Regions from separate parts of the Variovorax sp. GW821-FHT09D04 genome, predicted to be linked through region 1. Evidence: predicted binding sites of a transcription regulator. Region 1 holds the regulator's gene; each other region holds the start of a gene.

What was found. The regulator sigma-54, encoded in region 1, starts transcription at its own class of promoters, with help from an activator protein. The targets are predictions, from matches to a motif close to TGGCANGNAANCTGCTTT.
Region 2: a site for sigma-54 is predicted at 6,676-6,693, ahead of AC07O4_RS00070 (ammonium transporter). Genes of this name have one in related genera too.
Region 3: a site for sigma-54 is predicted at 2,059-2,076, ahead of AC07O4_RS26245 (TorF family putative porin). Genes of this name have one in related genera too.

Annotation. Positions count from the first base shown of each region.
Region 1 covers NZ_JBWKPA010000014.1:63,128-73,453, reverse strand. The annotation lists gene AC07O4_RS29065 (SPOR domain-containing protein) at 1-539, shown strand, start outside; gene AC07O4_RS29060 (thiol:disulfide interchange protein DsbA/DsbL) at 696-1,340, shown strand; gene lptA (lipopolysaccharide transport periplasmic protein LptA) at 1,463-2,182, shown strand; gene lptB (LPS export ABC transporter ATP-binding protein) at 2,179-2,973, shown strand; gene rpoN (RNA polymerase factor sigma-54) at 3,128-4,717, shown strand; gene AC07O4_RS29040 (phospholipase D family protein) at 4,728-6,344, shown strand; gene AC07O4_RS29035 (LysE family translocator) at 6,349-6,996, opposite strand; gene AC07O4_RS29030 (YceI family protein) at 7,022-7,654, opposite strand; gene AC07O4_RS29025 (YceI family protein) at 7,695-8,279, opposite strand; gene AC07O4_RS29020 (cytochrome b) at 8,276-8,887, opposite strand; gene AC07O4_RS29015 (sensor histidine kinase) at 8,980-10,326, opposite strand, start outside.
Region 2 covers NZ_JBWKPA010000001.1:9,031-19,356, forward strand. The annotation lists gene AC07O4_RS00040 (hypothetical protein) at 60-419, opposite strand; gene AC07O4_RS00045 (glutamine--tRNA ligase/YqeY domain fusion protein) at 557-2,374, shown strand; gene AC07O4_RS00050 (pseudouridine synthase) at 2,472-3,035, shown strand; gene AC07O4_RS00055 (peptidoglycan DD-metalloendopeptidase family protein) at 3,079-3,984, shown strand; gene AC07O4_RS00060 (hypothetical protein) at 4,007-4,336, shown strand; gene AC07O4_RS00065 (M14 family metallopeptidase) at 4,354-5,289, opposite strand; gene AC07O4_RS00070 (ammonium transporter) at 5,403-6,605, opposite strand; gene AC07O4_RS00075 (LytTR family DNA-binding domain-containing protein) at 6,776-7,720, opposite strand; gene AC07O4_RS00080 (acyltransferase family protein) at 7,867-9,129, shown strand; gene AC07O4_RS00085 (PaaI family thioesterase) at 9,047-9,493, opposite strand; gene AC07O4_RS00090 (DUF4139 domain-containing protein) at 9,726-10,326, shown strand, end outside.
Region 3 covers NZ_JBWKPA010000011.1:5,743-16,068, forward strand. The annotation lists gene AC07O4_RS26225 (UvrD-helicase domain-containing protein) at 1-64, shown strand, start outside; gene AC07O4_RS26230 (hypothetical protein) at 730-1,218, opposite strand; gene AC07O4_RS26235 (helix-turn-helix domain-containing protein) at 1,283-1,528, shown strand; partial or broken gene AC07O4_RS26240 (magnesium chelatase domain-containing protein) at 1,690-1,902, opposite strand; gene AC07O4_RS26245 (TorF family putative porin) at 2,120-2,986, shown strand; gene glnK (P-II family nitrogen regulator) at 3,057-3,395, shown strand; gene AC07O4_RS26255 (ammonium transporter) at 3,425-4,858, shown strand; gene AC07O4_RS26260 (SMP-30/gluconolactonase/LRE family protein) at 5,064-5,993, shown strand; gene AC07O4_RS26265 (LysR substrate-binding domain-containing protein) at 6,012-6,899, shown strand; gene AC07O4_RS26270 (L-lactate permease) at 7,015-8,676, shown strand; gene AC07O4_RS26275 (FAD-linked oxidase C-terminal domain-containing protein) at 8,691-10,193, shown strand; gene glcE (glycolate oxidase subunit GlcE) at 10,201-10,326, shown strand, end outside.

The sequences.
Region 1 (10,326 bases):
AGCCCGCCGCCACGCCCCCGGCCGCCACGGCCACCGGCCCGGTGAACCCGATCACCGGCGCGCCCGCCACCGTGGCCCCCGGCACGCCGCCCGTCGCCACCGCGCCGGTCACCGCCCCGGCCCCCGTGGTGGTGGCGCCCAAGCCGGCGCGTCCCGCGCCGGTGCCGGCCGAAGCCAACGCCCTGCCGCCGTCGAACGATCCGCTGGGCGACCTCGCCCGGGCCCGCGCAGGCGGCAGCACGACCACCGCGTCCGCCGCGCCGAGCCACACGGCCGCCGCACCGTCGTCGTCGGGTGCCGATCCCTTCATGTACTTCGTGCAGGCTGGCGCCTTCCGCACCACCGACGACGCCGAGGCGCAGCGCGCCAAGCTGTCGCTCATGGGCGTCGAGGCCAAGGTCACCGAGCGCGAGCAGGCCGGTCGCACGGTCTACCGCGTGCGCGCGGGTCCGTTCAACAAGAAGGACGACGCCGACCGGCTCAAGGAACGGCTCGACGGCGGCGGTCTCGAATCGGCGCTGGTGCGCGTGCAACGCTGACCCGTCAGCGCCTTTCTTGAACAGCCTTTAAGCTCTCGCCCGCGCGGCATCTGCCGCACTCGTTTGTCAATTCCAGCGCCTCGGTCGCGCCGTCCACGGGGAACTCCCGGCGGCGCGCCGGCTCTGTACTGCGGTACCCACAGGAGAACCTTTTCCATGAAACGTCGTGACTTTTCGCTGGCCGCCACTTCGATCGGGCTGCTTTCGCTGGCTGCCGTTCCGGCACACGCCCAGCGCGCCCCCAAGGCCGGCACCGATTTCCTCGTGCTCGACAAGCGCGTGCCCGTCGATGCACCCGCCGGCAAGGTTGAGGTGGTCGAGTTCTTCTCGTACAACTGCCCGCATTGCAACGACTTCGAGCCCTCGCTCGAAGCCTGGGTCAAGGCAGCCCCGAAGGAAGTGGCCTTCCGCCGCATCCCGGTGCCCTTCGTGGGCAACGACGTCGAGGCCAAGCAGCGCCTGTACTTCACGCTCGAAGCCATGGGCAAGCTGGAGGAATACCACCCGAAGGTGTTCGCCGCCATCCACGCGCAGCGCCAGAACCTGAACGGCGATGCCAACATCCAGGCCTGGGCCGAGCGTGCCGGCCTCGACGGCGCCAAGTTCAAGGAAACCTTTGCGTCCTTCGGCGTGGCCAGCAAGGCCCGCCGCGCGGCGCAGCAGACCGAGGCCTACAAGGTCGCCGGCGTGCCGGCCCTGGCCGTGGCGGGCCGCTGGTATGTCGACGGCGAAACCGCCGGCAGCATGTCCAAGGTGCTGCAGGTCGCGACCTTCCTCATCGGCGAAGCCAAGAAGGGCTGACCGACCCGGCGACCTGCTTTCTTGGTCGAATGCAAGGCCCGCTTCGGCGGGCTTTTTCATTGGCGGCGGTGGGCAATTGCCATCCCACGCATACAATGTTTCAGAGCAAGTTTCGTGCCTTTATGACATTGCCCTCCATCCCCACATTCCCCACCCTTCGTCGCCTCGGCCGCCTGGCCTTCGGCGCGCTGTTGCTGGCCGGAGCCGCCTCCGGCGCCCTGGCTGAAACCGCCGACCGCACCAAGCCGATGAACATCGAGTCCGACTCGATGCGCTACGACGACCTGAAACAGACCAGCGTGTTCACCGGCAACGTGCTGGTCACGAAGGGCACGATCATCATCCGCGGCGCGCGGCTGGACGTGCGCCAGGACGCCGAGGGCTACCAGTACGGCGTGGTCACGGCGGCGCCCGGCAAGCTGGCCTATTACAAGCAGAAGCGCAACGCCGGCGACGAGTGGATCGAGGGCGAGTCGGAAGTCATCGAGTACGACAGCCGCGCCGACAACGTCAAGTTCATCCGCCGTGCCGTCATGCGCCGGCTGATCGGCGCCACGGCCAACGACGAAAGCAGCGGCGCGCTGATCGTCTACGACCAGAGCAACGACACCTACACCGTCAACGGTTCCCTCGTGCCGCCGAACGCCGGCGTCTCGGCGGGCGGCGGCGGTCGCGTCAAGGCCATCCTCACGCCGAAGGCCACGCCGGCCCCGGCGGCGCCCGGCTCCGCACCCGCGGCCGGCGGCAAGAAGCCCGCGGCTCCGGCGCCCACCCCCGCGCCCGGCGCCGGGCTGCGCCCGAGCACCACGCTGGGCGGCACCGAAGGGGAAGGGCGCAAGTGATCGAAACCGCAGGAACCCAGGCCGCCGACGGCATTCCGGGCAGCCGCCTCGTGGCGCGCGGCCTCAAGAAGAGCTACGGCAGCCGCACGGTCGTGAAAGACGTCTCGCTCGATGTGCAAAAGGGCGAGGTCGTCGGACTGCTCGGCCCCAACGGCGCGGGCAAGACCACCTCGTTCTACATGATCGTCGGGCTGGTGCGCGCCGACGCCGGCGAGATCACCATCGACGGCGAGCCCATCGCCCACATGCCCATCCACCGCCGCGCGCGCATGGGCCTGAGCTACCTGCCGCAGGAGGCCTCGATCTTCCGCAAGCTCACGGTCGAGGAAAACGTGCGCGCCGTGCTCGAGCTGCAGCGCGAACCCGACGCCAACGGCCGCATGATGCCGCTGACCAAGCAGCACACCGAAGAGCGCCTGGCCGACCTGCTGGCCGACCTGCGCGTAGACCACCTGCGCGATTCGCCCGCGCTCGCGCTGTCGGGCGGCGAGCGCCGCCGCGTCGAGATCGCGCGCGCGCTGGCCACGCAGCCGCGCTTCATCCTGCTGGACGAGCCCTTCGCCGGCATCGACCCGATCGCCGTGATCGAGATCCAGCGGATCATCAGTTTCCTGAAAGAGCGCGGCATCGGCGTGCTCATCACCGACCACAACGTGCGTGAGACGCTGGGCATCTGCGATCACGCGTTCATCATCAGCGACGGGCACGTGCTGGCACAAGGCACACCCTCGGAGATCGTCGACAACGCCGAGGTACGCAGGGTGTACCTGGGCGAGCACTTCCGGATGTGACCGTGCGGCGAGGGTCAAGGATCATCGTGGCCGCCGTCCGCGCGGAGCTTCCTCGCGGGGGCCGCCGCGCACGGCCGCCCGAAGCGGCCGGCCCGCCCCCGGTAGGGGGTTGGCGTAGCGCGAAGCGCGCAGCCTGGGGGGGAGCCATTTCCTCATGAAGCAAGGGCTGTCCCTTCGCGTCTCGCAGCATCTGGCCTTGACGCCACAGCTGCAGCAGTCCATTCGCCTGCTCCAGCTCTCCACGCTCGAACTGAGCCAGGAGGTGGAGCAGATGCTGGACGAGAACCCGTTCCTCGAGCGCACCGCGGAAGAAGCGGCGCGCGAGGAGTTCGGGCTGGACACGGCCGACGCGCCGGTGCCGCGCGACGACGCGGGCGAGGGTGAGGCCGAGTTCACGCCGTCCGCCGCCAGCACGTCCTCCACCTCCAGCGACACCACCACCTCGACCCCCGACACCGACGGCCCCGCCGCCGAGATCGCCGAGCGCGAGCCCGACTGGGAAGGCGACGGCACCGTCGACATGGCGCCCGACGACAGCGAGTGGGGCAGCGACGCGCCCGCGCGCCAGAACAACCTGGGCGACGACGAGCGTGCCGACGCCACCGAACTCGCGCGCAGCCAGGAGTCGCTGCAGTCGTTCCTGCACCGCCAGGCGCTGAGCCTGCGGCTCAATGAAAACGACTGCGCCGCGCTGCGCTTTTTGATCGAGTCGCTCAACGACGACGGCTACCTCGAAGACTCGCTGCCCGCGCTGGCCTCGGGCCTGGCGGGCGACGACAACGACCAGTTCGACGACCTCGTGCACCACTTCCAGGTGGCGCTGGGCCTGCTGCAGAGCCTGGAGCCGGTCGGCGTCGGTGCGCGCGACCTCGGCGAATGCCTGAGCATCCAGCTGAAGGCGCTCGCCAGCGAAGACGAGACCGAGGCCGAAGCGCTCATCCGCAAGACCGCCATCGCGATCTGCAAGCAGCCGATGGAGCTGCTCGCGCGGCGCGACTTCAAGCGCCTGGCCACGCTCACGCGCACCAACGAAGAGCTGGTGCGCTCGGCGCTGCAGATCATTGCGCGGCTCGAACCCAAGCCGGGGCGCCGCTTCGTCGACGTCGAACGCAACATCGTCATCCCCGACGTGATCGTCACCAAGACCGGGCGCGGCACGAACGTGAAGTTCCGCGTCATGCTCAACCCCGAAGTCATGCCGCGCCTGCGCGTGCACGACATCTACGCCGGTGCGCTCAAGTCGCACAAGGGCGAGGGCAGCCAGGCGCTGTCGCAGCGGCTGCAGGAGGCGCGCTGGTTCATCAAGAACATCCAGCAGCGCTTCGACACCATCCTGCGCGTGAGCAACGCCATCGTCGAGCGGCAGAAGAGCTACTTCGTGCACGGCGAGCTGGCCATGCGCCCGCTGGTGCTGCGCGAGATCGCCGACGAACTGGGCCTGCACGAGTCGACCATCTCGCGCGTGACCACCGCCAAGTACATGGCAACGCCCTTCGGCACGGTCGAGCTCAAGTACTTCTTCGGCTCGGCGCTGGGCACCGAGACCGGCGGCAACGCGTCGAGCACGGCAGTGCGCGCGCTGATCAAGCAGTTCGTGAGTTCCGAGAGCATCAAGAAGCCGCTGTCCGACAGCCAGATTTCCGAGATGCTGAAAGAGCAGGGCATCGAGTGCGCGCGCCGCACCGTCGCCAAGTACCGCGAAGCCTTGCGCATCGCACCGGCCAACCTGCGCAAGGCTCTGTAGAAAGCCCACGATGACCCGTCGCCTGCTGTCGCGCTGGGGGCATTGGGTCTTCGCCCTCGTGGCTGCATCGCTGTTCGCCGGCTGTGCCACCTTGCCCGACGAGGCACCGCGCCCGCCCACCAAGGCCATCGCCGTCTCGGCCGACACCGCGCTCGGCAAGATCGCGCTGGCCTCGCAGCCCGACCCCGACCTCAGCGGCTTTCGCCTGATGCCCGGCGGCGACTTCGCCTTCGACACGCGGCTGCAGCTGGCGCGCCGCGCCCAGCGCACGCTCGACGTGCAGTACTACCAGATCGAGAACGACGAGACCGGTCGCTACCTGCTGCGCACCCTGCGCGATGCGGCCCAGCGCGGCGTGCGCGTGCGTCTCTTGATGGACGACCTGTACACGTCCGGCGAAGACGAGCTGCTGCTCGGCCTGGCCGCCACGCCGAACGTGGAGCTGCGCCTGTTCAACCCGTTCCCGGCCGGGCGCGGCAGCCTGCTCAAGCGCTTCACCGCGTCGCTGTTCGACTTCAGCCGCGTCAATCGGCGCATGCACAACAAGCTCTTCATCGCCGACGGTGCGATGGCGGTGGCGGGCGGGCGCAACATCGGCAACCAGTACTTCCGCCGCACCACCGGCCCGAACTTCATCGACCTCGACACCTTCGTCACGGGCGCGCTGATCCCGCGACTGGGCGTGCTGTTCGACCAGTACTGGAACAGCCCGCATGTGCGCCCGATCGGCGCGGTCGTGCACACCGACCTGCCGCGCGAAGAGCTGCAGCGCCGCTTCGACGCCGCCACCGGCCCCGACACCACGCCGCCGCCGCCCAAACCTGCGCCCAACGACCTGCTCGGCTACAGCCCGGTGGCCGACGACCTCGACGCCGGCAAGCTGGGCCTGATCTGGAGCACCGCCGAGGCGTATGCCGATTCGCCCGACCGCGTGATCGGCAAGACCGCGTCGTACGGCGGCGTGCCGCTGCTCGACGTGGACAGCGTGCGCTACAACGTGGTCGAGCAGATGCGCCGCGCGCGCAGCGAGGTGACGCTGGTCTCGCCCTACCTGATCCCGGGCGCGTCGGGGCTGGAGGTGATGCGCGAGATCCGCGGGCGCAACGTGAAGATCAGCGTGGTCACCAACTCGCTCGCCGCCACCGACGAGCCGCTGGTCCACACCGCCTACCGCCGCTACCGCGCCGACATGCTGGCGCTGGGCGCCGAGCTGCACGAGCTGAGTTCCGCGCGCACGCGGCGCAGCGTGCGCCTCGGCTTGTTCGGCACGTCCGTGGGGCGACTGCACGCCAAGTCGGCGGTGATCGACCAGCGCATCCTCTTCGTCGGTTCGATGAATTTCGATCCGCGCTCCGAAATCCACAACACCGAAATCGGCCTGTTCATCCGCAGCCCCGAGATGGCGCAGCAGACCCTGAAGCTGCTCGACGTGCTCAAGCAGCAGGGCGCCTACCGGCTGCGCTTTGCTGAAGGCGCCGATGCGGGCGCAGTCGGCTCGCGGCGCATCGAATGGGTCAGCGAGGAAGGCGGCAAGACCACCGTGCTGCACGAAGAGCCCGACTCGGGCTTCTGGGACCGCACCATGCTCGAGCTGCTGTCGCCGCTCACGCCCGAGAGCCTGTTGTAGCGGCTCAGGTGCCGCGCACCGCCGACCACACCAGCCGCAGGCCCAGCAGTCCCATCACACCGCCGGCCGCGCGGTCGATCCAGGTCTTGTAGCGCAGGTAGGCCGCGCGCGGCGCGGCCGAGGACAGCGCCAGCGCGACGATCGCGTACCAGCCCGTCTCGATGCAGAAGATCACGGCCGGCACCGCGAGCGCCAGCACCAGCGGCACCTCGCGCGGCAGGAAGGCCGCGAAGATGCTCGCGTACACCACCGCCGTCTTCGGGTTGCTGATCTGCGTGGCCAGGCCGAGCAGGAAGGTGCGTCCGCTGCGGCCCTGGCTGCGGGGCGAGGCGTCCGTGTCGGGCGTGATCGCGAGCGGCTGGCGCGCGCCGCGCCAGATGCGAAAGCCCAGGTAGATCAAATAGGCGCCGCCGAAGGCCTTGATCGCCAGGTACAGCCCCGGCACCGCGAGGAACGCCGCCTGCAGCCCGGCCAGCGCCGCGATCGAGAACGCCAGCCCGCCGGCGCCCATGCCCAGGGCGGCAGCGAGCCCGTCGCTGCGCGAGGCCACGGCGGTGCGCGCCACCATCACGAAGCTCGGGCCGGGGCTCATCGCGCCCACGGCCATGGCGCCGGCAATGCCGAGCAGGGACAGGAGGTGGGCGTCGGTCATGAGTGGGCTCCGGTGGGGGATGGGTTCATTGCACGTTCACGGCTTCGACCTGCACCAGCAGCTTCACCTTGTTCTCGAAGCCGAAGTTCAGGCCCCAGGTGATGCCCCAGTCGCTGCGCTGCACGGTGGCCTCGAAGTCGCCGCCGCAGACCTGGCGGTTGATCAGCGGGTTCAGGTAGCAGTTGAAGCGCACCGCCTTCAGCGTCACCGGCTTGGTCTGGCCCATGAGCGTGAGCGTGCCGGGCACGTCGGTCACCTTGTCGCCGCTGAAGTCGATGCGCTCGGCCACGAAGCGGCCGGTGGGGAATTCGGCCACGTTGAAGAAGTCCTTGCTCTGCACGTGGCGGTTGAGCAGGTCGACGCCGGTGTTGATGGAGCTGATGTCCATCGTGATGTCGACCTTGCCGCTGGCGCCGGTGCCGTCGATCTTCACCGAGCCGTCCTTGGTGCTGAAGCGGCCGCGGTTGGTGGTGGTGCCGTAGTGGCCCATCTCGTACATGACGAAGGTGTGGGTCGGGTCGATCACGTAGCTGGCGTTCTTGACCGGCCCGCCCGCGGGCTTGGCGGCCAGCGGCGGCGCGGTGTATTCCTGGGCCGTGGTGGCCAGGGGCAGGGCCACGCCCGCGCAAAGGGCCGCGGCGAAGAAGAGCTTGTTCATGGCAAAGGAAGAAAAGGATGCATGGGAAATGAAATCGTCGTCACAGCGGCCCGAGGCCCGCGAGCGTCAGCTTGAAGCGCACCTGCACCTCGTTGCCGACCACCGAGGTGTCGGTCCATTCGCCGTCGCCCACCTTGTAGTCGAGCCGCTGGATCGTGAGGGTGCCCGTGGCGACCGAATACGCGCCGCCCGACGACACGATGCTCACGGGCACCGTCACGTACTTGCTGACGCCCTTGATGGTGAGCTTGCCGGCCATCTCGAAGCGGCCCTCGCCCAGCGCCTTGATGGCGCTCGAGCGGAAGCTGGCCTGCGGGAAATGCGCGGTGTCGAACCAGGTCGGCTTGGGCAGCTCGGCATCGCTCATGGGCACGCCGAAGCCGGCGCTGGCGGTGTCGATCTGCAGCACGACCGAGCCGCCCTCGGGCTTCTTCGGATCGAAGGCGACCTGCGCGTCGAAGCGCTTGAAGCTGCCTTCCACCGGCACGCCCATCTGCTTGCTGACGAAGGCGATCTGGCTCTTCTCGGGCACCAGCTTCGCGGTGGTGGCCGGCAGGGGCTCGGCCGCGGCGTGCAGCGTGAGGCCGAGGAGGGCGGCGGTGCCCCACGAAAGACGGGTCGTCATCCGGCGGATTCCTTGCGTGGCGCGGGCCACATGCGTTGCAACAGACCGTCGTGGTCGATCCAGTGGTGCTTGAGCGCCGCCGCCACGTGCAGCAGCGTGACGCCGGCCAGCAGGAAGGCGCTGCGTTGGTGCAGCGGCTTGAGCACGGCCTCGGCGAAGTCCTTGTCGACCGCCACCAGGTCGGGCAGCGGCAGCAGGCCGAACCACACGACCGGCACGCCCATGCCCGAGCTGTAGGCCCAGCCGAACAGCGGGACCGCGAAGAACAGCAGGTACATCAGCGCATGGCTGGTGCGGTGCGCGGCCCGCTGCCAGGCCGGCATGGCCGCCAGCACCCGCGCCGACAGCGGCGGCGGGCGGTGCGTGAGGCGCCACAGCAGCCGCAGCGCCGACAGCAGGAGGATGGTGATGCCGGCCCACTTGTGCCAGCTGTAGAGCTTCAGGCGCTGCGGCGAGAAGGGCAGGCCCGTCATGTAGAGCCCGACGCCGAGCGAGCCGACGATCATCGCCGCGAGCAGCCAGTGCAAGGCCATTGCGACCCGCCCGTAGCGGGGCTCGCGCAGGGCGGCGGCGCCAACGGCAGGGGCGGGAAGTGGTTCGACGGGCATCGGGGCAGGGGCGGCGGCGGCCTGTGCGCGGAGCATAGCTCGGAAGCGATGACACCGCAGCGGGGCCGGCCCCCGCCGGGAAGCACCGCGCGCTACGGCGATGACGGCGGTTGTTGCTGTTGCTGCTGGGCCCGCAGCAGCACGCGCCGCAGCGCGTCCGGCTGCACCGGCTTGCGCAGCGCGTGCCAGCCGCGCGCGGCGGCCAGCTGCTGCGTGGCTTCGGTGATGTCGGCCGAGATCAGTGCGATCGTCAGCGCGGGCTTGCGCTGCGCCAGCCGCTCGGCCAGCGCGATGCCGTTGAACGCGCCGGGCAGGCGGATGTCGCACAGCGCCGCGTCGAGCGCGTCCAGGTCGGCCAGCGCGAGCGCCTCGGCGGCGCTGGCGTAGATGCGCGGCGCCACGTGCCAGTGCCGCAGCAGCGCCGAGAGGCTGTCGGCCACCACGATGTTGTCCTCGACCACCAGCACGGCGAGGCCGGGGCGCAGCTCGGCGTCGGCGTCGGGCTCGTCCAGCGCCACGGAGGGCGCGGGCGCCGGCACGGCCGCGGCACCGGGGCGGGCCGCCGGCAGCTCGAAGCTGAAGACCGAGCCCTTGCCCGGTGCCGAGCGCAGCGCGACCTCGATGCCCAGCTGCCCCGCCAGCCGTCGCACGATCGCCAGCCCCAGGCCGTGGCCGTGCTGCAGGTTGCGCTCCACGTTGCCGACCTGTTCGAAGTCGTCGAACACGCGCGTCTGCGATTCGGCCGCGATGCCGATGCCGCTGTCGCGCACCTCGACGCGCCATGCGCGTCCGGTGTCGGTGCCGGGCCGGCGGCGCGCCCGCACGGCCAGCAGCACGCGCCCGCGCGGCGTGAACTTGAGCGCGTTGTCCAGCAGGTTGGAGAGCACGCGGCGCAGCGCCACGGTGTCGGTCCAGGCCACCGCCTCGGCCGGGCAGCGCACCGCGACGCGGCCTTCGCCGGCCTGGCGCGCCAGCTCGTTCAGCAGCGGCGCCAGCGCCACCGCCGCCGGGCGCAGCGGATCGACCGCGGCCTCGATGCGGCCGATCTCGAGCAGCTGGTTGGTCAGGCCCTCGAGCGCCTGCTGCGCGCGCGAGAGCGAGGCCACCGTGTGCTGCACCGCCGCGCTGTCGGTGCCGTGCTGCAGCTGCTGGCGCAGCACCTCGGCCTGCAGCCCGATGGCCATCACCGGCTGGCGCAGGTCGTGGTTGGCCGCCGAGAAGAAACGCAGCCGCTCGGCCTGGGCCTGCTCGGAGGCGCGCAGGCCGGCCAGCGCCTGTTCGCGCAGCGTGCGCTCGTTCAGGCGCAGGCCGATGTTCTCCTCGAGCTGGCGCGAATGGTCGGCCACCAGCTTCCACATCATCGCGGTCAGGCCGATGCCGATCACCGCGACCGCCATCATCACCGGCGCCCCGAGCCACAGGCCCGTGACGATCACCGG
Region 2 (10,326 bases), on a different contig from region 1:
CAAAAAGCCGGCCTTTTCGGGGCCGGCTTTTTTCATTCAGTCACGAATGGCGTTGTAAATCAGCGCCAGTGGCCGTGTCCGTGGCCATGACCGCGGTGATAACCACGACCGTAGTAGCGCGGGCCGTAATAGGCCGGCGGCGGTGCGTAGTAGACCGGTGCCGGGCGGTAGTACACCGGCGGCGGCGGACGGTAGTAGACCGGGGGCGGCGGTGCGTAATACACCGGGGCCGGCGGCGCATAGACCGGGGCCGGGTAGTAGGCGGGACCGCCCACGCCAACCGCCACGCCGGGCACGCCGACGCCGATCGACCAGCTCACGTCGCCGCGGGCGCTGGCCGAGGTGGCGGCAAACAGTGCACCGAAGGCCACCGCACCGGCGGCGGCCCATTTGAAGAGGGTAGAACGTGTGACGCTCATGATGTGGGACTCCTTGTTGGGGGGCGTTGTGCGCCCCATGTCCGTATTGAACGCTGCAATTGCAAAGCGGGTGGACGCTGCATTGTGAAGAGCGTTGCCAAAAGTAACCCCGACAGGCCCCCCTCTAGAATGACGCGATGACCTCCCCGACCGACAAAAGCGGCACCAAAACGACCGCTGCACCGAGCAATTTCCTGCGCCACGTGATCGAGAACGACCTCGCACAGGGTGCCTACGCAGGCCGCACCTGGGGCGGTTCCCCGGGCGACGCCGCCCACCACGCCCAGGGCATGCCCGACCCCGCCAAGGTGCGCATGCGCTTCCCGCCCGAGCCCAACGGCTACCTGCATATCGGCCACGCCAAGAGCATCTGGCTGAATTTCGAGCTGGCCAAGGAATACGGCGGCGTGTGCCACCTGCGCTTCGACGACACCAACCCCGAGAAGGAAGAGCAGGAGTACGTCGATTCCATCCGCGACGCCGTGAAGTGGCTCGGCTACGAAACCTACCTGGCCGACCGCCCCAGCGCGCCCGGCACGATTCAGGAACACGAGTACTTCGCCAGCAACTACTTCGACTTCATGTACGAAGCCGCCGAGTACCTGATCGGCGCCGGCCTGGCCTATGTCGACGAGCAGACGCCCGAAGAAATGCGCGCCAACCGCGGCGACTTCAACACGCCCGGCACCGACAGCCGCTTCCGCAGCCGCACGCCCGACGAGAACCTGGCGCGCTTTCGCGAGATGCGCGACGGCAAGCTCGCCGACGGCGCCGCCATCCTGCGCGCCAAGATCGACATGGCGAGCCCCAACATCAACATGCGCGACCCCGCGCTGTACCGCATCCGCCGGGCCACCCACCACAACACGGGCGACAAGTGGTGCATCTACCCGATGTACACCTACGCACACCCCATCGAAGACGCGCTGGAGCAGATCACCCACTCCATCTGCACGCTCGAGTTCGAAGACCAGCGCCCCTTCTACGACTGGCTGCTCGACCGCCTGGCCGAAGGCGGCTTGGTCGCCAGCCCGCACCCCCGCCAGTACGAATTCGCCCGCCTGAACGTGACCCACGTGATGACCAGCAAGCGCAAGCTGCGCCAACTGGTCGAAGAGAAACACGTCGACGGCTGGGACGACCCGCGCATGCCCACCATCGCCGGCCTGCGCCGCCGCGGCTACACGCCCGCCGCGCTGCAGCTGTTCTGCGAACGCAGCGGCACCACCAAGTCGGGCGGCTGGATCGAGTACGCCAGCCTCGAGGCCGCGCTGCGCGACACCCTCGACCCCGTCGCGCCGCGCGCCATGGCCGTGCTCGACCCGGTGAAGCTCGTCATCACCAACTGGGGTGAGCTGATGGGCAGCGACGATGCGCTGGACGACTGCTCCGCGCCCGTGCACCCGCACCACCCCGAAATGGGCAAGCGCGAGTTCAAGCTCGGCCGCGAAGTCTGGATCGAGCGCACCGACTACGAAGACGTGCAGCCCAAGGGCTTCTTCCGCCTGTTCCCCGGCAACAAGGTCCGCCTGAAGTACGGCCACGTCATCGAATGCACCGGCGCCACGCGCGACGCCGACGGCAAGCTCCTCGAAGTGCAGGCCACGCTGGTGCCCGACACCAAGAGCGGCACGCCCGGCGCGGACGCGATCAAGGTCAAGGGCAACATCACCTGGGTGGCCGCGGCCGATGCCGTGCAGGCCGAGGTGCGGTTGTACGAGCGCCTGTTCGCCGAAGCCAACCCCGGCGGCGGCGAGCTGCTGGACGAGCTGAACAAGCACAGCCTGGAGGTGTGCACGGCCTTCGTCGAGCCGTCGCTGGCGAAGGCCGAGCCCGGCGTGGGCATCCAGTTCGAACGGCATGGCTACTTCGTGCGCGACACGAAGGGCGGCGGTGCCGGCGGACAGGTGGTGTTCAACCGCGCGGCGGGGATGCGGGACAGCTGGGCCAAGTAAGCCCGCTGGTCGCGTTCTCCCGCAAAGCCGGGGCCGTCATGGCTCCGGCTTTTTTCTTGCGCCGAGCGTCGACAGACCCCGGCTATCCTGTCGGTTCATGAACGCTACGAGCCCTTCTTCTCGCCTGATCCGCTTCAACAAACCCTACGGCGTCCTCAGCCAGTTCACGCCCGAGGGCCGTTGGCGCGGGCTGAAGGACTTCATCGACCTCCCCGGTGTCTACGTCGCCGGCCGGCTCGATGCCGACAGCGAAGGCCTGCTGCTGCTCACCGACGACGGCAAGCTCCAGGCGCGCATCGCCGATCCGCGCTTCAAGATGGAGAAGACCTACTGGGTGCAGGTCGAGGGCGTGCCGACCGACGAAGCGCTGGCGGCGCTGCGCAACGGCGTGCAGCTCAACGACGGCCCCACGCGCCCCGCACGGGCGCGCCGGCTCGACCCGCCGCCCGCCGTGTGGCACCGCGAGCCCCCCATCCGCGAGCGCAAGCTCATTCCCACCGCGTGGCTGGAGCTGGCGATCAGCGAAGGCCGCAACCGCCAGGTGCGGCGCATGACGGCGGCCGTCGGGCTGCCGACGCTGCGCCTCATCCGCGCCGCCATCGGGCCTTACACGCTCGACGGGCTCGCGCCCGGAACCTGGCGGGAACAGAGCGGCGGCTGAGCCGCCGCACCACCAACTCTTCATTCGAATCCTGTCCATGCACATGAACCTTCCTCTCTCCGATCTCTCTTCTGCTGCATTGAACCGCCGCAGCGCCGTGCTCGGCGCCCTCGGTCTGCTGGCGCTGCCTGCCGGTGCCGCGGCCCCGGCCCCGGCCAAGAAAAACAACAAGCCGCAGGCGCCTGATGTCTGGCCGCGCGCCTTGCTGGTGCCGGGCGGCGTCGCCCGCCTGTCGCTCGGCCCCGCCGCCACGCGCCCCAAGGCTTTCGCCGGTGACGTGCCGCTGCTGGTGCTCGGCGATCCGATCGAATGGACCGCGCTGGTCGGCATTCCGCTTGCCACCCCACCCGGCGAAGCCAGCATCAGCGTGCGCGCCGAGGGCAACAAGCCCGAGCGCCAGATCGCCTACACCGTCGCCCCGAAGCAGTACCGCGAACAACGCCTGACGGTGGCGCCGCGCACGGTCGACCTGTCGCCGGAAGACGAGGCGCGCTACACCAAGGAACGCGACCACCTGACCGGCGTGATGGCCACGCTCTCCGACCTGCGCCCCGACGCCGCGCTGCAGATGCGCGTGCCCGTGCCGGGCCGCCGCTCCAGCTCGTTCGGCCTGCGCCGGGTGTTCAACGGCCAGTCGCGCAATCCGCACAGCGGCATGGACATCGCAGCCGGCACCGGCACGCCCGTGCGCGCGCCGCTGGCCGGCAAGGTGATCGACACCGGCGACTACTTCTTCAACGGCGGCACCGTCTGGGTCGACCACGGCGGCGGCCTGCTGACGATGTACTGCCACCTGAGCCGTTGGGACGTGAAGGTGGGCGACGTGCTCAAGATCGGAGACCCGTTGGCCGCGGTGGGCGCGACGGGACGGGTGACCGGGCCGCACCTGCATTGGGGGGTGATGCTGAACCGGACGATGGTGGACCCGGCGTTGTTCGTTGCGGGTTGAGGCACCCAGCCGGAACGCCGTCATGCGTGACAAAGCGCCGACCCTCTTCACCGAAGCCTGCCTCGCCTCCTCGTTCGCCCCCAACGAACGCCGCGAAGCCCTCGCTCGCCTCAACACCCTCTTGCACCCCGCCCTGCAGCGGATCGTCGCCGCCGAGGTCGCCGCGGGCAACCGCGTCGTCGATGTCGGCGTCGACTGGCCCGACGAGGGCTCGGTGCACGTCACGCTCCAAAGACACTTCACGGACCGGCACGCCGGCAAGCAGGCCGCGTTCAGCCTCTGCGACGACCCGCACTACTGGCATGCCGACTACAGCACCGCGGACAAACCGCGGCACCTGCTGATCTGCTGAACTGAAGGACGCCGCCCTCAGAGCGGCCTGGTCAGGTACACCGCCTCGCGCCCCACGATCGTGCGCTGCGCGGGCATGAAGATCGTGCAGTCGTCGCACGGCGCGCGGATTTCGTCGGGGCCGTTGGTGGCGATCAGCTCGCCCTTGGCAAAGGTCTCGAAGCCGATCAGCGGGCGCACGAAGGCGAAGTCTTCCGACTTGATCACGTGCGTCTGGAGCAGCTCGAAGCGACGCTGCTCGCCGGGCGCGGGCACGGCCGGGTCCTTGTCGATGAGGCCGAAGTGCGCCAGGAAGTCGAGCGAGATGGCGGTGGCCAGCTCGGAGGCCGAGCGCAGGAAATGCTGGCCGCACTCGGCCACCAGCGCCACGCCCTTGCCGTCGGCCCGGCCATGCTGGCCGTGCTGGATCAGCGGCGTGCCCGAGCCCAGGCCGTCGGGCATCACCAGGTGCACCGACGGGCGGCCGATGGCCATGGCGGCCTCGGCGTTGCGGTCGAAGGCCGGGTACACCCAGAACGGGATCACGGGCTGGCTCGTGGAATGGATGTCGAGGATGTGGTCGGCCGCGCTCACCACCGGGCGCAACTCGCGGGCGCGGCGCAGCTCGGGGCTGTCCTCGCTGCCGTCGAGCCATTCGGGCGACCACACGCGGTTGAGGTTGTGCACCAGCTGGCGGCTGTCGAACGGCAGCGCCTCGTTGAAGGACTCGTAGGCCGCCACGTTGGCAAAGCTGACGGTGAGCGTGCCGATCTTCGGGCGCACGCCGGTGTCGAGCAGGTGCGTGGCGGCGGTCATGCCGCAGATCTCGTTGCCGTGCGTCAGCGCGTTGATCAGCACGTGCGGGCCGGGCTTGCCGGACTCGAAGCGGTGCACGTAGTCGATGCCGACGTTGCCCTCGCGGTAGGCGGAGAGATCGCGGGGGAGGACTTCGAGGGCGGGGGGAGATTGGGTCATGGGGTGGTGAACAGGTGGGATCGGAGGCCGCCGGCAAGTTTGCTACAGCTGGCAAATTCGTGCCGTGAGCCGCAAATCCCCGGATGCGGCTCATGTCCTGAGCCGCATCGCCCTCACCAATTCACTTCGCGCTCCGGCGTCGCCGAAATGTGGTGGATCGACAGGTCCGCCCCGTCGTACTCCTCCTCCTGCGACAGCCGCAGCCCCATGGTCGCCTTGAGCACGCCGTACACCACGGCGCCGCCGATCAGCGCCCAGACTACGCCGAGCAAGGTGCCGATCAGCTGCGCCCACAGGTTCACGCCGCCGATGCCGCCCAGCGCCTGGGTGCCGAAGATGCCGGCCGCGATGCCGCCCCAGGTGCCGCACAGGCCGTGCAGCGGCCACACGCCGAGCACGTCGTCGATCTTCCATTTGTTCTGGGTGCGAGTGAACATGAAGACGAAGATGGCGCCGGCCACGCCGCCCGTCACGAGCGCGCCCAGCGGGTGCATGAGGTCGGAGCCGGCGCACACAGCCACGAGGCCGGCGAGCGGGCCGTTGTAGACGAAGCCGGGGTCGTTCTTGCCCATGGCCAGCGCCACCAGCGTGCCGCCGACCATCGCCATCAGCGAGTTGACGGCGACGAGGCCCGAGATCTTGTCGATGCTCTGCGCGCTCATCACGTTGAAACCGAACCAGCCCACGCACAGCACCCACGCGCCCAGCGCCAGGAAGGGGATGTTCGACGGCGGGTGCGCGCTGAGCGAGCCGTCGCCGCGGTAGCGGTTGCGGCGAGCGCCCAGCAGCAGCACGGCCGGCAGCGCGAGCCAGCCGCCCACGGCGTGCACGACGACCGAGCCGGCGAAGTCATGGAACTCGTGGCCGGTGACCGAAGCGATCCAGCCCTGGATGCCGAAGGCCTTGTTCCAGGCGATGCCCTCGTACAGCGGGTAGACGAAACCGACGATCACCGCGGTGGCGATCAGCTGCGGCCAGAACTTGGCGCGCTCGGCGATGCCGCCCGAGATGATGGCCGGAATGGCCGCCGCGAAGGTCAGCAGGAAGAAGAACTTCACCAGCTCGTAGCCGCTTCTTACCGACAGTTCGGTGGCGCTGACGAAGAAATGCGTGCCGTAGGCCACACCGTAGCCCACCAGGAAGTACACGATGGTCGACACCGAGAAGTCGACCAGGATCTTGACCAGCGCATTGACCTGGTTCTTCTTGCGCACGGTGCCCAGTTCCAGAAAGGCAAAGCCGGCATGCATGGCCAGGACCATGATGGCGCCGAGAAGGATGAACAGCGCGTCAGCGCCCTGTTTGAGTGCGTCCATGAGAGCTTCTTGCAGGTTTTTGGTTTGATTTGGTGCGTCGCACCCGAACGGCTCGGGGCGCCGGCGCAAGAAAGCAAAAATGGTGCCTGAAGGCTCTTGAATGGTGCAAAACGACCCAGGAATGGGCCGAATTCGCAGGGCGCGCACCGGATCGGAACGCGCCGAAACGCTCAGCCCGCGCCGCCGCGCAGCGCGTCGCGATACCGCCGGCTGCAGGGCACGCTCGTGCCGTCGTGCATGTGCAGCCGGGCGTCGCCGCCGTCGAGCGGCTCGATCTCCTTGATGCGGCCCAGGTTCACCGCGTGGCTGCGGTGCACGCGCACGAAGGTGGCGGGGTCGAGCTGGGTCAGGAAGTCGGTGAGCGTGGCGCGCAGCAGGTAGTCGTGGCCGTTGACGTGCAGGCCGACGTAGTTGCCCTCCGCCTGCAGCCAGTCGATGTCGGTGGCGGCGATGAGGAATTCGCGGCGCAGCTTGCGCACGAGAAAGCGTTCGGGGCGGGCCGGCGGCGGCGGTGCTGCCGGCGCGGGCACGTCCTGCACGGAGGGTTCGAAACCCTCCGGTTCCGCCAGCGCCTCGGGCACCGGCGCCACGCCCTCTTCTGGCGGATCGAGCACGCGCGCCTCGCCCTGCAGCCGCAGCATGAAGAGCCGGTAGGCCCACACGCCGAAGACCATCGTGGCGTAGACGCGCACGTCCTTCAGGTACTCGTAGCCCCATCGCCCCATGGCGCCGGCGAAGTCGTAGGGCTCGCCGGCGGCCGCATACACCGCGGCGCGCAGCCCGAACATCGCCGCGACGTGCGCCAGGCTCAGGAGCACGCTGGCCACCAGATGCCCGGCGAGAAAACGCACCCAGTGGTCGCGCGCCAGCGGCGACAGCCGGCGCTCCACGGCCACCAGCACCGGCACCAGCGCCAGCAGCGCGATGTGGCTCGACACCTCCCAGGTAATGACCTCCCAGTGCGCGCGCGGCACGGCGCGGCTGCGGGCGTCGATGAGCGCGACCACGGTGCTGATCGCGGCATGCACCGTCATCAGCACGATCCAGAAGCCGACTTCGACGTACCGCCGGATCGGTTCGTAGCGCTCGTACAGGTTCTTGCGCGGCTCGCTCATGCGGGGATTCTCGCGAACCGGGGGCCGGATTTCGTCCCTGAGGGCCACCGTTCGTCACAAATCCGGGCCGATCCGTCCCGGCGATGGCCCCGGAGGCGGGCGCGGGGGCCACGATGGCCGCCGTTTCCTCGTTCCAGGAGCCCGCCATGCCCTCCGATTCCGTTCCCACACCGCAGCGCCGCCACGACATCGACGCCCTGCGCGCCCTCGCCTTCCTGCTCGTCATCCTCTACCACGTGGGCATGTACTACGTGGCCGACTGGCCCTGGCACCTGAAGAGCCCGCACGCGGCCGAGTGGCTGCCGTGGCCGATGCGGGTGCTGAACCTGTGGCGCATGGACCTGGTGTTCCTGATCTCGGGCGTGTCGCTCGGCTTCCTGAGCCGGGGCCAGGGCACCTGGGGCCTGCTGCGCAGCCGGGGGCTGCGGCTGATGCTGCCGCTGGCCTTCGGCATGGCGGTGGTCGTGCCCTACCAGGCCTATGCCGAAGGCGTGGCGCGCGGGCTGGTGGCGCCGGGCTTCGGCACCTTCCTGCTGCGCTACTTGTCGATGGGCGCGCCGTGGCCCAAGGGCGCGTTCGCGGGGGCGGAGTTCGGCATCACCTGGAACCACCTCTGGTATCTGCCCTACCTGTTCCTCTACACGGCGCTGGTCGCGCTGACGCTGCCGCTGTGGCGCTCGGCGGCCGGCCAGTGGGTGCGGCGGCGCTTCAACGGGCTGCGTGGCTGGCAGCTGCTCCTGCTGCCGGCGCTGCCGCTGCTGGCGTGGACGGTGCTGCTGGCGCGGCACTTTCCGGCCACGCACAACCTGGTGTGGGACTTCCACCTGCACAGCATCTACTTCACCGTCTTCCTCTACGGCTACTGGATGGGCGTGGACACCGGCATCTGGCGCGAGCTCGAACGGCTGCGCCGCGTGTCGCTGCTGCTGGCGGTGGCGGCGATCGGCGCGTTCATCGCGCTGCGCGTCGGGGCCGTCGTTGCGCCCAAGGGCCTGTTGATGGACGTGCTGCGCACGGCCTACCTATGGCTCGCGGTCGCCACGATCCTGGGCCATGGCCACCGCCACCTGAACCGCCCCTGGCCGTGGCTGCGCTGGGCCAACGAGTCGGTCTACCCCTGGTACATGCTGCACCAGACACTGATCGTCGCCGGGGTGGCGCTGCTGGTGCCGCTGGCGCTGGGCCCGGTGTGGGAGCCCGTGGCGCTGGTCGTCGTGACGATCGCCGGCTGCTGGCTGCTGACCGACGGGCTGATCCGCCGCATCGGCTGGCTGCGCCCGCTGTTCGGGCTGAAGCGCAAGCCCGGGGCCGAGCCTGCCGTGGTGCTTACGCCGCCTGCTTCGGCTTCGGCGTCGTCGACGCCTCGTCCACCGGCACCAGGATGGCGTTCGCCGTCGCCACGAGCTTGAGCTTGTCTTCGCCCTGGCCTTCAGGCTGCGCGAACAGCTCGGCCCCGACGAACACCTGCTTGCGCCCCGCCTTCACCACGCGCCCGCGCGCCACGAAGGCCTCGCCGATGGCGGGCGAGATGCAGTTGATGGAGAAGTGCGAAGCCAGCACGCGGCCCGCCACGGTGGCGGCCGCGAAGCCGCTCACGGTGTCGAGCAGCGCGGCGATCATGCCCGCGTGCAGGAAGCCGGTGTACTGGCCCATGTCTTCCTCGCGCCATTTCATGCGCAGTTCGGCCTGCCCGTCGGCGGCCTGTGTGACGTCGAAGCCGGCCCAGCGGTTGAAGGCGGCCGAACGGTTGATGGCCTGGATCGTGTCGAGCATGGAGGGTGTCCTTTCAGGGGAGTGGATGGAAGGCGAGACCCACTCTAGGAAGTGGAACCGCCGCGCACCGTCTCTTGGGTGACCGGTTCGCCGCCGGCAGATGCCTGCGCGACAGCAGTGCGCCCGCGTCACACCGGCGTCATGAAAAAACTTCGCGACGCCTTAACCCCGTTCGCCCGCCCCGTCCGTAGAAGCGGAGATTCGTCACCGACTTTCTTCCGGAAGGCTTTCCATGTACACACCGTTCTCCGCCCGTCCCCTCCTGCGTGCCACCGCCGTCGCGGCCCTCTGGCTGGCCGCGGGCGCCGGCGCCCATGCGCAGCTGCAGGCCGATGCCTCGCGCATCACCCAGGTCAAGGTCTACCCCGGCAGCGCCACGGTGGAGCGCGTGGCGCGCGTCGCGGCGGGCAGCCGATCGGTCACCTTCGCCTGCCTGCCGGCCGGGCTCGACGTGCAGAGCCTGCAGGTGTCGGCCGGCGCGGCGGTGCGCGTGGGCGAGACCTCGGTGCTCAGCGAGGCGCGCGAGCTCTCCGCCAACTGCGCCACCAGCGCGCTCGACGGCCGCATCCGCGAACTCGAAGACCGCAAGGCCGCGTTGCAGGCCGAGACCGATGCGCTGGGCATGGTCACGGGGTATCTCAAGGGGCTGTCGGGCGGCGAGTCGGGCCCCGGCGCGCGGGCGCCGATGGACGCGCGCAACCTCGCGGCCATGACCGACGCCATGCGCCGTTCGGGCCAGGACGCGCTGCTCAAGCAGCACCAGATCCAGCGCCAGCAGACCGACCTCGACCGCCAGCTCAAGCCGCTGCTGGCCGAGCGCGGCCGCACGCAGG
Region 3 (10,326 bases), on a different contig from region 1:
CGTGGCTATCGTGGCGGACTGGACGGGCAAGACAGTTCCCGCAGGCTTCAGCCTTTACGAGTGATTTGCCGGGCGAAACGTCCGTATTGAGGTTGCAAGGCGCGCTCGAGTTGACGGCGTGCAAACGGAAATCGCAATCGATCGGTGGGGCAAATCGCTTTCGGCATTGGCGAACGACACTCGCACCGACTCATGCCAGACTTGACGTGCCTCCGCTGAGACACCCGGTGCTGACGCGGCGATAGAAGAGTTGCTCCTCGGGTTCACTCAACAAGGAAGAAAGGCCTAGGCCCTCTGCACAGTCTTGTTAGATGTGTTGCCGCTGCTCTTCGCTCGTCTAGGAACGAGGACGTCGCGAGTTTGGATCGAACGGCGGAAGACCGGCTCGTGCACGTAGCAAATTAAATTCTTCAAGCACTGCCGCCTCAATCTCATGGCGCTCGATGGGCTTGTCATCGAACATGTAGTCGAGAGCCACCCAGTGATCGCTGAAGGTCAAGATAGCGTACTCAAGCCAACTCTCAAAACCATCAGGCGGTTGCGGACGGGAGGCGCCGCCTGTTGGTGGGGCGACGGGGGAACTGCCCAACAGGTCAGTTGGCGGAAGGTGTTGTGCCATGCGCGTGCAATCAGCCCTCTCGAATGCCCGCGATGCCTTGGACCGTGCTCAGGACTGTGAACGTGAAGGGCGTCGACGGGTCATAGACATAGAGGCACATGGCTTCTCCGTCAAGCAGGCGCATCGTGCAGGACTTTTTCCCCGTCGGACGTACCAAATTGAGTGTCATGCCATCGCAGGTGCTGCTTTTTTAACTCTCGAAGACGGTGCCCGTTGAGCGGGTCAACAAAATTCCCGCAGTCCGTCTCGAACAGCCATGCAGATGAGCTCTTCGTCCCTCTGACGCCGCATTCCCACAGCGAGATGCATCGAGCGAACTTGGGCACAGCCAGTTCGGCCATGTAAGCCGGAAGAATCACGTGCAGCTTCGTAGCTGCCCAGGTCTTGCTGGAGAGAATGAACAAAACCTCTGCAGGCCGAGTTGCGATAAAGCGGCGCCAGAACTGGCACTCGCCTGCGGAATCCGGGGACGAGAGAGCTTCAATATGCCAAAGGGGAGCGTTCACGCAGTGCTCTGCCCAGTAAAAATTGCGCGAATGAAAGTCTTGCTCCTCAACCATTGGAGAGGGAGTTTCGAAGCGCGTATCAACGCGAAGCATAAGAGCTCAGTATGTGGAAGATCGTCCGTGGTGTGATCGTACTCATGGCGGGGCCATTTTGTCCATGCCCAGTCCGTCCCCAAAACACGCCAGAGACCCAGCTCTTGTGGCGCTTGGTGGCGCGATAAGGTCCTCGCGTAAATCGCGTGGGATTTCGCAGGAAGAGCTCGCACATCAGTGCCAGGTTGATCGCTCGTACATGAGCAGCATCGAACGCGGCGAGCAAAACCCTGGAGTGATGACCATCGTTCACGTCGCCAAAGCCATAGGCGTCTCCGTCGCGCAACTCGCAGCGGAAGCGAACCGCTAGCCGCCAGCCTTGGACGCCCGGCAATTGGGCGTTCTCGTGGCACTTTGGTGTGGTGAGCGCTCTGCGAGCGCCCAAAGTTATCCACAATCGTCGGGCCAAGTTTGCTTTTCGATTGAAATGATCAAGGCTCTCCCTCTACCTTGCTCAGATCTGGCAAAGAGAGCTTGACTACATCTGATCTTCTTGTTGGTCGGAAATTCGAGCCCGGCGTTCTGGATCGCCGAGCGCACGCGCTCGCGCGCCTCCTTGACCTCGGTCTCGGCCAGCCCGACCAGCGTGAAGCTCGGCAGGCCGTTCGCCAGATGCACCTCGACCGTGACGGCTGCGGCCTCCAGGCCGAGCAAGGCGCGGCTTTGCACCAAAGACAGACTCATTTTTCTCCCTCTCCCCAAGTTGGTGCGCCTGCGACGTGCAAGCCCAGGACCGTGCAGCGTGCAAGCGTGTGCAACTGCCGGAAACAGGGCTTGTAACGATTTGGCGCTCATCGCCGGACACCTGCGCCCTCTGGCCGGGGCGGTATTCGTGCAGTTTGGCACGCTCCCTGCTTTGAGGGTGCTCAGGTCCAACAACACACTTGCGAGGAGTTCCCTGATGACGCACCGTACCGCCGCCCAGGCGTTGATCGTTCTGGCCACTGCACTGACCGCCTCGGGCGCCGCCATGGCCCAGGCCGCCGACGCCGCCGCACCGGCGCCCGCGCCCCTGCTCACGGGCAATGTCTCGCTGACCACGAACTACAAGTTCCGCGGCCAGGACCAGGACATGATCGGCAAGAACGACTACGCCAAGACCAAGGGCTTCAAGCCCGCCATCCAGGGCGGCTTCGACTACGCCTTCGGCGACAGCGGCTTCTACATCGGCAACTGGAACTCCAGCGTCAACTGGCTCAAGGGCAACAGCATCGAGAGCGACCTGTACGGCGGCTACAAGTTCAAGGCCGGCCCGGTCGACATGGACGTGGGTGCGCTCACCTACATCTACCCGGGCAACTCGGTGGGCAACACCACCGAGCTGTACGTGGGCGCCACCTACGCCAACGACAGCTTCGGCTCGTTCACGGCCAAGTACTCGCACACGGTGTCCAAGGACTACTTCGGCTACGCCGGCGCCAAGACGGGCTCGGGCCTGAAGGGCCGCAACACCGGCTACCTGAACCTGGCCTACAGCAAGGAGATCGTGCCCAAGGTCACGCTCAAGGCCGCCGTCGGCTTCACCAACATGTCCAGCGACATCCGCAGCCTGGGCTACAAGAGCTACGTGGACTACAACATCGGCGCCACCTACGACTTCGGCAGCGGCCTGACGCTCACCGGCTCGGTGCAGGGCGCCAACAAGAAGGCCAACTACCAGGTCGTGGCCTACCCGGGCATCGAGATCCCCGACTTCGGCACCTTCGGCACCACCTACTACTCGCCCAACAAGGCACGCTTCATCCTCACGCTGACGAAGACGCTGTAATCGACACAACAACCAGGCGCGGCCCACGTTGCCGCGCCGCCTTTCATCCATCCAGAAGGAGCAACTCATCATGAAGCTGGTCACAGCCATCATCAAACCGTTCAAGCTCGACGAGGTGCGCGAAGCGCTCTCGGCCATCGGCGTGCAGGGCATCACCGTCACGGAAGTGAAGGGCTTCGGTCGCCAGAAGGGCCACACCGAGCTGTACCGCGGCGCCGAGTACGTGGTCGACTTCCTGCCCAAGGTGAAGATCGAGGCGGCCATCTCCGACGAGCTGGTCGACCGCGTGATCGAGGCGGTGGAAGGCGCCGCGCGCACCGGGAAGATCGGCGACGGCAAGATCTTTGTCTACAACCTCGAGCAGGTCGTGCGCATCCGCACCGGCGAAACGGGCCGCGAAGCCCTCTGATCGAGTCCTGGCCCGAAAGAACAACGACTATGAAAAAACTTCTTGTCTCTCTTGCGCTCGGCTTGAGCGTCTTCGTCGCCGGTACTTCGGCGCTGGCCCAGGCACCCGCCGCCACCCCTGAGGCACCGGCTGCATCGGCACCTGCTGCACCTGCCGCTGCTGCGCCCGCGCCTGCAGCAGCTGCAGCACCCGCGGCCGCCGAGGCCGCGCCCGCCGCACCGGCCGCTGCTCCCGCGCCCAAGGTCGACTCCGGCGACACCGCCTGGATGCTCACCTCGACCCTGCTCGTGATCCTGATGACCATCCCCGGCCTGGCGCTGTTCTACGGCGGCCTGGGCCGCTCCAAGAACATGCTGTCGGTGCTGATGCAGGTCTTCGTGATCTTCTCGCTCATCAGCCTGCTGTGGGCCATCTACGGCTACAGCCTGGCCTTCACGGGCGACGGCAACTTCTTCGGAAGCTTCGACAAGATCTTCATGAAGGGCATCACGCAGGAGACCTTCGGCGCGTTGACCACGATCCCCGAATACGTGTTCTTCGCCTTCCAGGGCACCTTCGCGGCCATCACCGTGGCGCTGATCGTCGGCGCTTTTGCAGAACGCGCCAAGTTCTCGGCCGTGCTGCTGTTCTCGGTGATCTGGTTCACCTTCAGCTACGTGCCCATGGCCCACATCGTGTGGGGCGGCGGCCTGCTGGGCAAGGACGGCGCGCTCGACTTCGCCGGCGGCACCGTGGTGCACATCAACGCCGGTATCGCCGGCCTGGTCGGTGCCTACATGGTCGGCAAGCGCGTGGGCTACGGCAAGGAAGCCTTCACGCCGCACTCGCTCACGCTCACCATGGTCGGCGCCTCGCTGCTGTGGGTCGGCTGGTTCGGCTTCAACGCCGGCTCGGCAGGTGCGGCCAACGCGGCTGCCGGCCTGGCCTTCGTGAACACGGTGCTCGCCACCGCCGCCGCGGCCCTGTCGTGGATCCTGGGTGAGAGCCTGCACAAGGGCAAGGCCTCGATGCTGGGCGCTGCATCCGGTGCCGTGGCCGGCCTCGTGGCTGTCACGCCCGCCGCCGGTTTCGTCGGCCCGATGGGCTCGATCGTGATGGGCCTGCTGGCCGGCCTGGTCTGCCTGTGGGGCGTGGGCGGTCTCAAGCGCATGCTCGGCGCGGACGACGCGTTCGACGTGTTCGGCGTGCACGGCGTGGGCGGCATCCTGGGTGCCATCCTGACCGGCGTGTTCGCTGCCAAGGGCCTGGGCGGCACCGGCGGCCTGACGCCCGACACCTTCTCGATGGGCGCGCAGGTCTGGATCCAGGTCAAGAGCGTGCTGTTCACCATCGTGTGGTCCGGCGTGGTTGCGTTCATCGCCTACAAGATCGCCGACCTGACCCTGGGCCTGCGTGTGTCGGAAGAAGAAGAGCGCGAAGGCCTCGACATCTCGTCCCACGGCGAAACGGCTTACAACCGCTGATTCGCACACAGACAGCGGGTGGTCCGGCACGGCGCCGGCCCCCGCTCCTCCAAGACCACCACCCCCCTTTTCGATACAAAGAAGAACAACCACTCCCGGTTTTTTCAGGCGAGTCTCCTTTGGATGTTCAGCCCGCGAGCGCTTCGGCGTCAGCGGGTTTTTTTTTGCCCGCGGCCCGCGTGGCCGGGGGCACAATCGCCCCACCATGTGGACCTCCATCGAAGACAGCCTCTGCGAACTGGGTGAATCGCCGTTCTGGCATCCGCACGAACGCGCGCTCTACTGGCTCGACATCCCGGGCCGCGCCGTGCTGCGCACGCGCGGCGAGATCGGCTCGCCCACGGCCACGGTCGAGCGATGGGCCTTGCCCACCGAACCCGGCTGCATGGCGCCGGCGCGCAGCGGCGGCCTCGTGATCGCGCTGCGCGACGGCATCTACCGGGCCCGCGAGTGGGGCGGCAGCCTTGTGGCCATGGCACGCGCGGAGCACGACGTGCGCACCATGCGCTTCAACGACGGCAAGTGCGACGCGCTCGGCCGCTTCTGGGCCGGTTCGCTCAACGAGGCCAAGGACCGCGCCAACGCCGCGCTCTACTGCTTCGACGCACGCCCGGGAGACGTCTCGCCCACCATCACGTCGATGCTGGAGCACGTCACCACCGCCAACGGCCTGGCGTTCTCGCCCGACAACCGCACCCTGTACTGGGCCGACACCGCCGCGCACGTGGTGCGCGCCTGGGACTGGGACGCCGAGGCCAACACGCTGTCGCATGCGCGCGTGTTCCAGCAGTTCGACCCCAAACCCGCGGGCTGGGTACCCAGCACGCCCACGCACTACGACGGCCGCCCCGACGGCGCCACCGTCGACGCCGCCGGCCACTACTGGGTCGCGATGTTCGAGGGCGCGCAGCTGCTGCGCTTTGCGCCCACGGGCGAGCGCGTTGCGGCCATCGCGGTGCCGGTGCAGTGCCCGACCATGCCCTGCTTCGGCGGCGACGACCTGCGCACCCTGTTCGTCACCAGCGGGCGCAAGGGCCGTCCGGCCGACGAGCTGGTGCAGCGCCCGGCCTCGGGCACCGTGCTCTCGATGCGCGTCGACACGCCGGGCCTGCCGGTGAATTTCTTCGAAGACTGAGTCGGGCCGCTGCCGAGGATGGCCCTGCACCACATCCCCCCGATCCAATGCCTGCTGACCTTCGAGGCCGTCGCGCGGCTGCGGCATGCGGGTCGCGCGGCCGACGAGCTGTGCGTGACCGCCAGCGCCGTGAGCCACCGCATCCGCCAGCTCGAGGCGCACGTGGGCTTCAAGCTCTTCGGGCGCAGCGACTTCAGCCTCACGGCCGACGGCGCGGCCTACCTGGCGAACGTGCGCGTCGGCCTGGCCGCGCTGCAGCAGGCCACGCCCGGCAGCCGTGACGCGGCACTGCGTGCGCCGCGCCTGAGCGTGGCCGTCACGCCCACCTTCAGCCGCCAGTTCCTGATGCCGCGGCTGGAGCTCTTTCGCAACCTCTACCCCGACATCGAGCTGGCGCTGCATGTGTCGATCCCGCTGCTCGACGTCACGGCCGAGCAGACCGACCTGCAGGTGCGCTACGGCATCGGCGCCTACGCCGACTGCGAGCACCGCCTGCTCATCGCCGAGGACGTGGTGCCCGCCTGCAGCCCGAGCTACCTGAACGAGTTCGGGCCCTTCGACGGCTTTCGCACCGCGGCCGAGATCGCCAGCGCGCGGCTGATCCGCAGCCCGCTCGAGCCCTGGGGCACCTGGTTCGCGAGCTGCGGCATCGACCAGCCCGAGCCGCACCTGGGCGCGCAGTTCAACGACCTGGGCCTGGTCTACGACGCGGCCGCCAGCGGCTTCGGCGTGGCGCTGGTGCGACAGAAGCTGGGCGCCGCCTGGTTCGAATCGGGCCGGCTGGTGGCGCTGTCGGAACGCCCCGTGCCCTCGCCGCACCGCCACTACATCTGCTGGCAGCCGGGCACGCTGGAGCGCTGGGAATGCGCGGCCTTCGTCGACTGGATCGTTCAGACGCTGCACTGACCGACACGCCGGCCCGACAAATTTTTATCAAGGTCCGGGCAAAAAACCTTCAATCCGGACGGTGCGCATCTCCCTAGAGTGCGGGGCACAACAACAGCCTCCCCGGAGACAACGCATGACCTGGCAGCAGATCTACGACCCGTTCGGCAACATGATCATTTCCACCGCGCTCGCCGCGATCCCGGTGGTGGTGATGCTTGCGTGCCTCGGCTTCTTCCACATCAAGGCCCACATCGCCGCCGGCCTGGGCCTGCTGGCGGCGCTGGCCGTCGCCGTGTTCGCCTACGGCATGCCGGCCGAAATGGCCGGGCGCGCCGCGCTCTTCGGCGGCTTCACGGGCCTGCTGCCGATCGGCTGGATCGTGCTGAACATCATCTTCCTGCAGCAGCTGGCCGAACAGAACGGCAGCTTCAAGGTGCTGCAGGACTCGCTCTCGGGCATCACCGAAGACCGCCGCATCCAGCTGCTGCTGATCGCCTTCTGCTTCGGCGCGTTCTTCGAGGGCGCGGCGGGCTTCGGCACGCCGGTGGCGGTCACGGCCGGCATCCTGATCGGGCTGGGCTTCTCGCCGCTGGCCGCCTCGGGCCTCTCGCTGATCGCCAACACCGCGCCGGTCGCTTTCGGCGCGCTCGGCACGCCGGTGATCACGCTGGCCAAGGTGCACGGCTACGACCTGATGGAAGTCACCGCGATGATCGGGCGCCAGCTGCCGTTCTTCTCGCTGCTGGTGCCGTTCTGGCTGGTCTGGGCCTTCGCCGGACGCAAGGCGATGATGGAAGTGTGGCCGGCCATCCTGGTCACGGGCGTGTCGTTCGCGGTGCCGCAGTACCTGGTGTCGAACTTCATCGGCCCCGAGCTGGTCGACATCATCGCGGCCATCGTGTCGATGGCCAGCCTGGTGCTGTTCCTGCGCGTGTGGCAGCCCAAGAACGTGTGGCGCTCGCCCTCGCTGCGCGGCAAGGACGTGAGCGCGCACGAGGCCAAGCCGCCGGCGGCCATCGTCGTGCACAGCCGCGAAGCGCTGGTGCGCGCGTGGATGCCCTGGGTGATTCTTTCGGTGTTCGTCTTCATCTGGGGCCTGCCGGCGGTGAAGACCGCGCTCAACGGCGTGTTCGCGCCCTCGTTCCCGATGGGCGGGCTGCACAACCTGATCGAGAAGATGCCGCCGGTGGTCACCGCGCCCACCAAGGAAGGCGCGGTGTACGTGCTGAACCTGCTGTCGGCCACGGGCACCGGCATTCTCCTGTCGGCGATCGTGAGCGCGCTGTTCATGAAGTACAACCCGATCGAGATCGTGCGCACCTTCTTGCGCACGCTCTGGATGGTGCGCTACTCGCTCATGACCATCGTGCTGATGCTCGCGCTGGGCACACTCACGCGCTACTCGGGCACCGACACCACGCTGGGCTTGGCGTTCGCCAACACCGGTGTGTTCTATCCCTTCTTCGGCACGCTCATGGGCTGGATCGGTGTGGCCATGACCGGCTCCGACACGGCCTCGAACGTGCTCTTCGGCGGCATGCAGAAGGTCGCGGCCGAGCAGCTGGGCCTGGCGCCCAACCTCATGGGTGCGGCCAACAGCTCGGGCGGCGTGATGGGTAAGATGATCGACGCCCAGTCGATCGTGGTGGCCTCCACCGCCACGCGGTGGTTCAATCACGAAGGCGACATCCTGCGCTACGTGTTCTTCCACTCGATCGCGCTGGCCTCGCTGGTCGGCCTGTACGTGACGCTGCAGGCCTATGTGTGGCCATTCACCCTGATGGTCGTCCGCTGAAAGTTGTTCCCGCCATGAATGCTCCCGTCACGACCGACCAGCACGCGCAGCTGTCGAAGGCGGAGCGCCAGGCGCAGGTGGTGCGGGCGCTGCAGGCGCACCTGCCCGCGCATGCGCTCATCTGGCACGCCGAAGACACCACGCCCTACGAGTGCGACGGCCTCACGGCCTACCGCCAGCGCCCGCTGGTGGTGGCCTTGCCCGAGACCGAGGCGCAGGTGGCCGCCGTGCTGCGCGCCTGCCATGCGCTGGCCGTGCCCGTGGTGGCGCGCGGCGCCGGCACCGGGCTCTCGGGCGGCGCCATGCCGCACGCGCTGGGCGTGACGCTGTCGCTGGCCAAGTTCAACCGCATCCTGAAGGTCGACCCCGTGAGCCGCACGGCCGTCGTGCAGTGCGGCGTGCGCAACCTCGCGATCAGCGAGGCCGCCGCGCCTTTCAACCTCTACTACGCGCCCGATCCGTCGAGTCAGATCGCCTGCACCATCGGCGGCAACGTGGCCGAGAACTCGGGCGGCGTGCACTGCCTGAAGTACGGCCTCACGCTGCACAACGTGCTGCGCGTGCGCGGCTTCACGGCCGAGGGCGAGCCGATCGAGTTCGGCGGCGAGGCGCTCGATGCGCCGGGGCTCGACCTGCTCGCGCTGGCCATCGGCAGCGAAGGCATGCTGGCCGTGACCACCGAGGTCACGGTCAAGCTCGTGCCCAAGCCGCAGCTCGCGCGCTGCATCATGGCCAGCTTCGACGACGTGCGCAAAGCCGGCGACGCGGTCGCGGCGGTGATTGCCGCAGGCATCATCCCGGCTGGCCTGGAGATGATGGACAAGCCCATGACCGCCGCCGTCGAAGACTTCGTGCACGCGGGCTACGACCTCGACGCCGCGGCCATCCTGCTGTGCGAATCCGACGGTACGCCGGAAGAGGTCGAAGAGGAAATCGGCCGCATGACCGACGTGCTGCGCGGTTGCGGTGCCACCGCCATCGCCGTGAGCACCAGCGAAGACGAGCGCATGAAGTTCTGGAGCGGCCGCAAGAACGCCTTTCCGGCGTCGGGCCGCATCAGTCCCGACTACATGTGCCTCGATTCGACCATCCCGCGCAAGCGGCTCGCCGACATCCTGCTGGCGATCCAGGAGATGGAGAAAAAGTACAACCTGCGCTGCTGCAACGTGTTCCACGCGGGCGACGGCAACCTGCACCCCCTGGTGCTGTTCGACGCCAACGACCCCGACGAGCTGCACCGCTGCGAGCTGTTCGGCGCCGACATCCTCGAGACCAGCGTCGCCATGGGCGGCACCGTGTCGGGCGAGCACGGCGTGGGCGTGGAAAAGCTCAACAGCATGTGCGTGCAGTTCACCGCGGCCGAGAACGAGCAGATGTTCGGCATCAAGCGCGCCTTCGACCCCGCCGGGCTGCTCAACCCCGGCAAGGTGATTCCCACGCTGCAGCGCTGCGCCGAATACGGCAAGGAAGTGGTGCGCGGCGGCCGGCTGGCGCATCCCGACCTGCCGAGATTCTGAGAGCTTCATGAACACGGATACCGCCCTCCAGAAGGTCGTCGAGCGCGTGCGCGCCGCCGCGGCCGATGCCACGCCGCTGCGCCTGCGCGGCGGCGGCACCAAGGATTTCTACGGCCAGCCGCCGCGCGGCGAG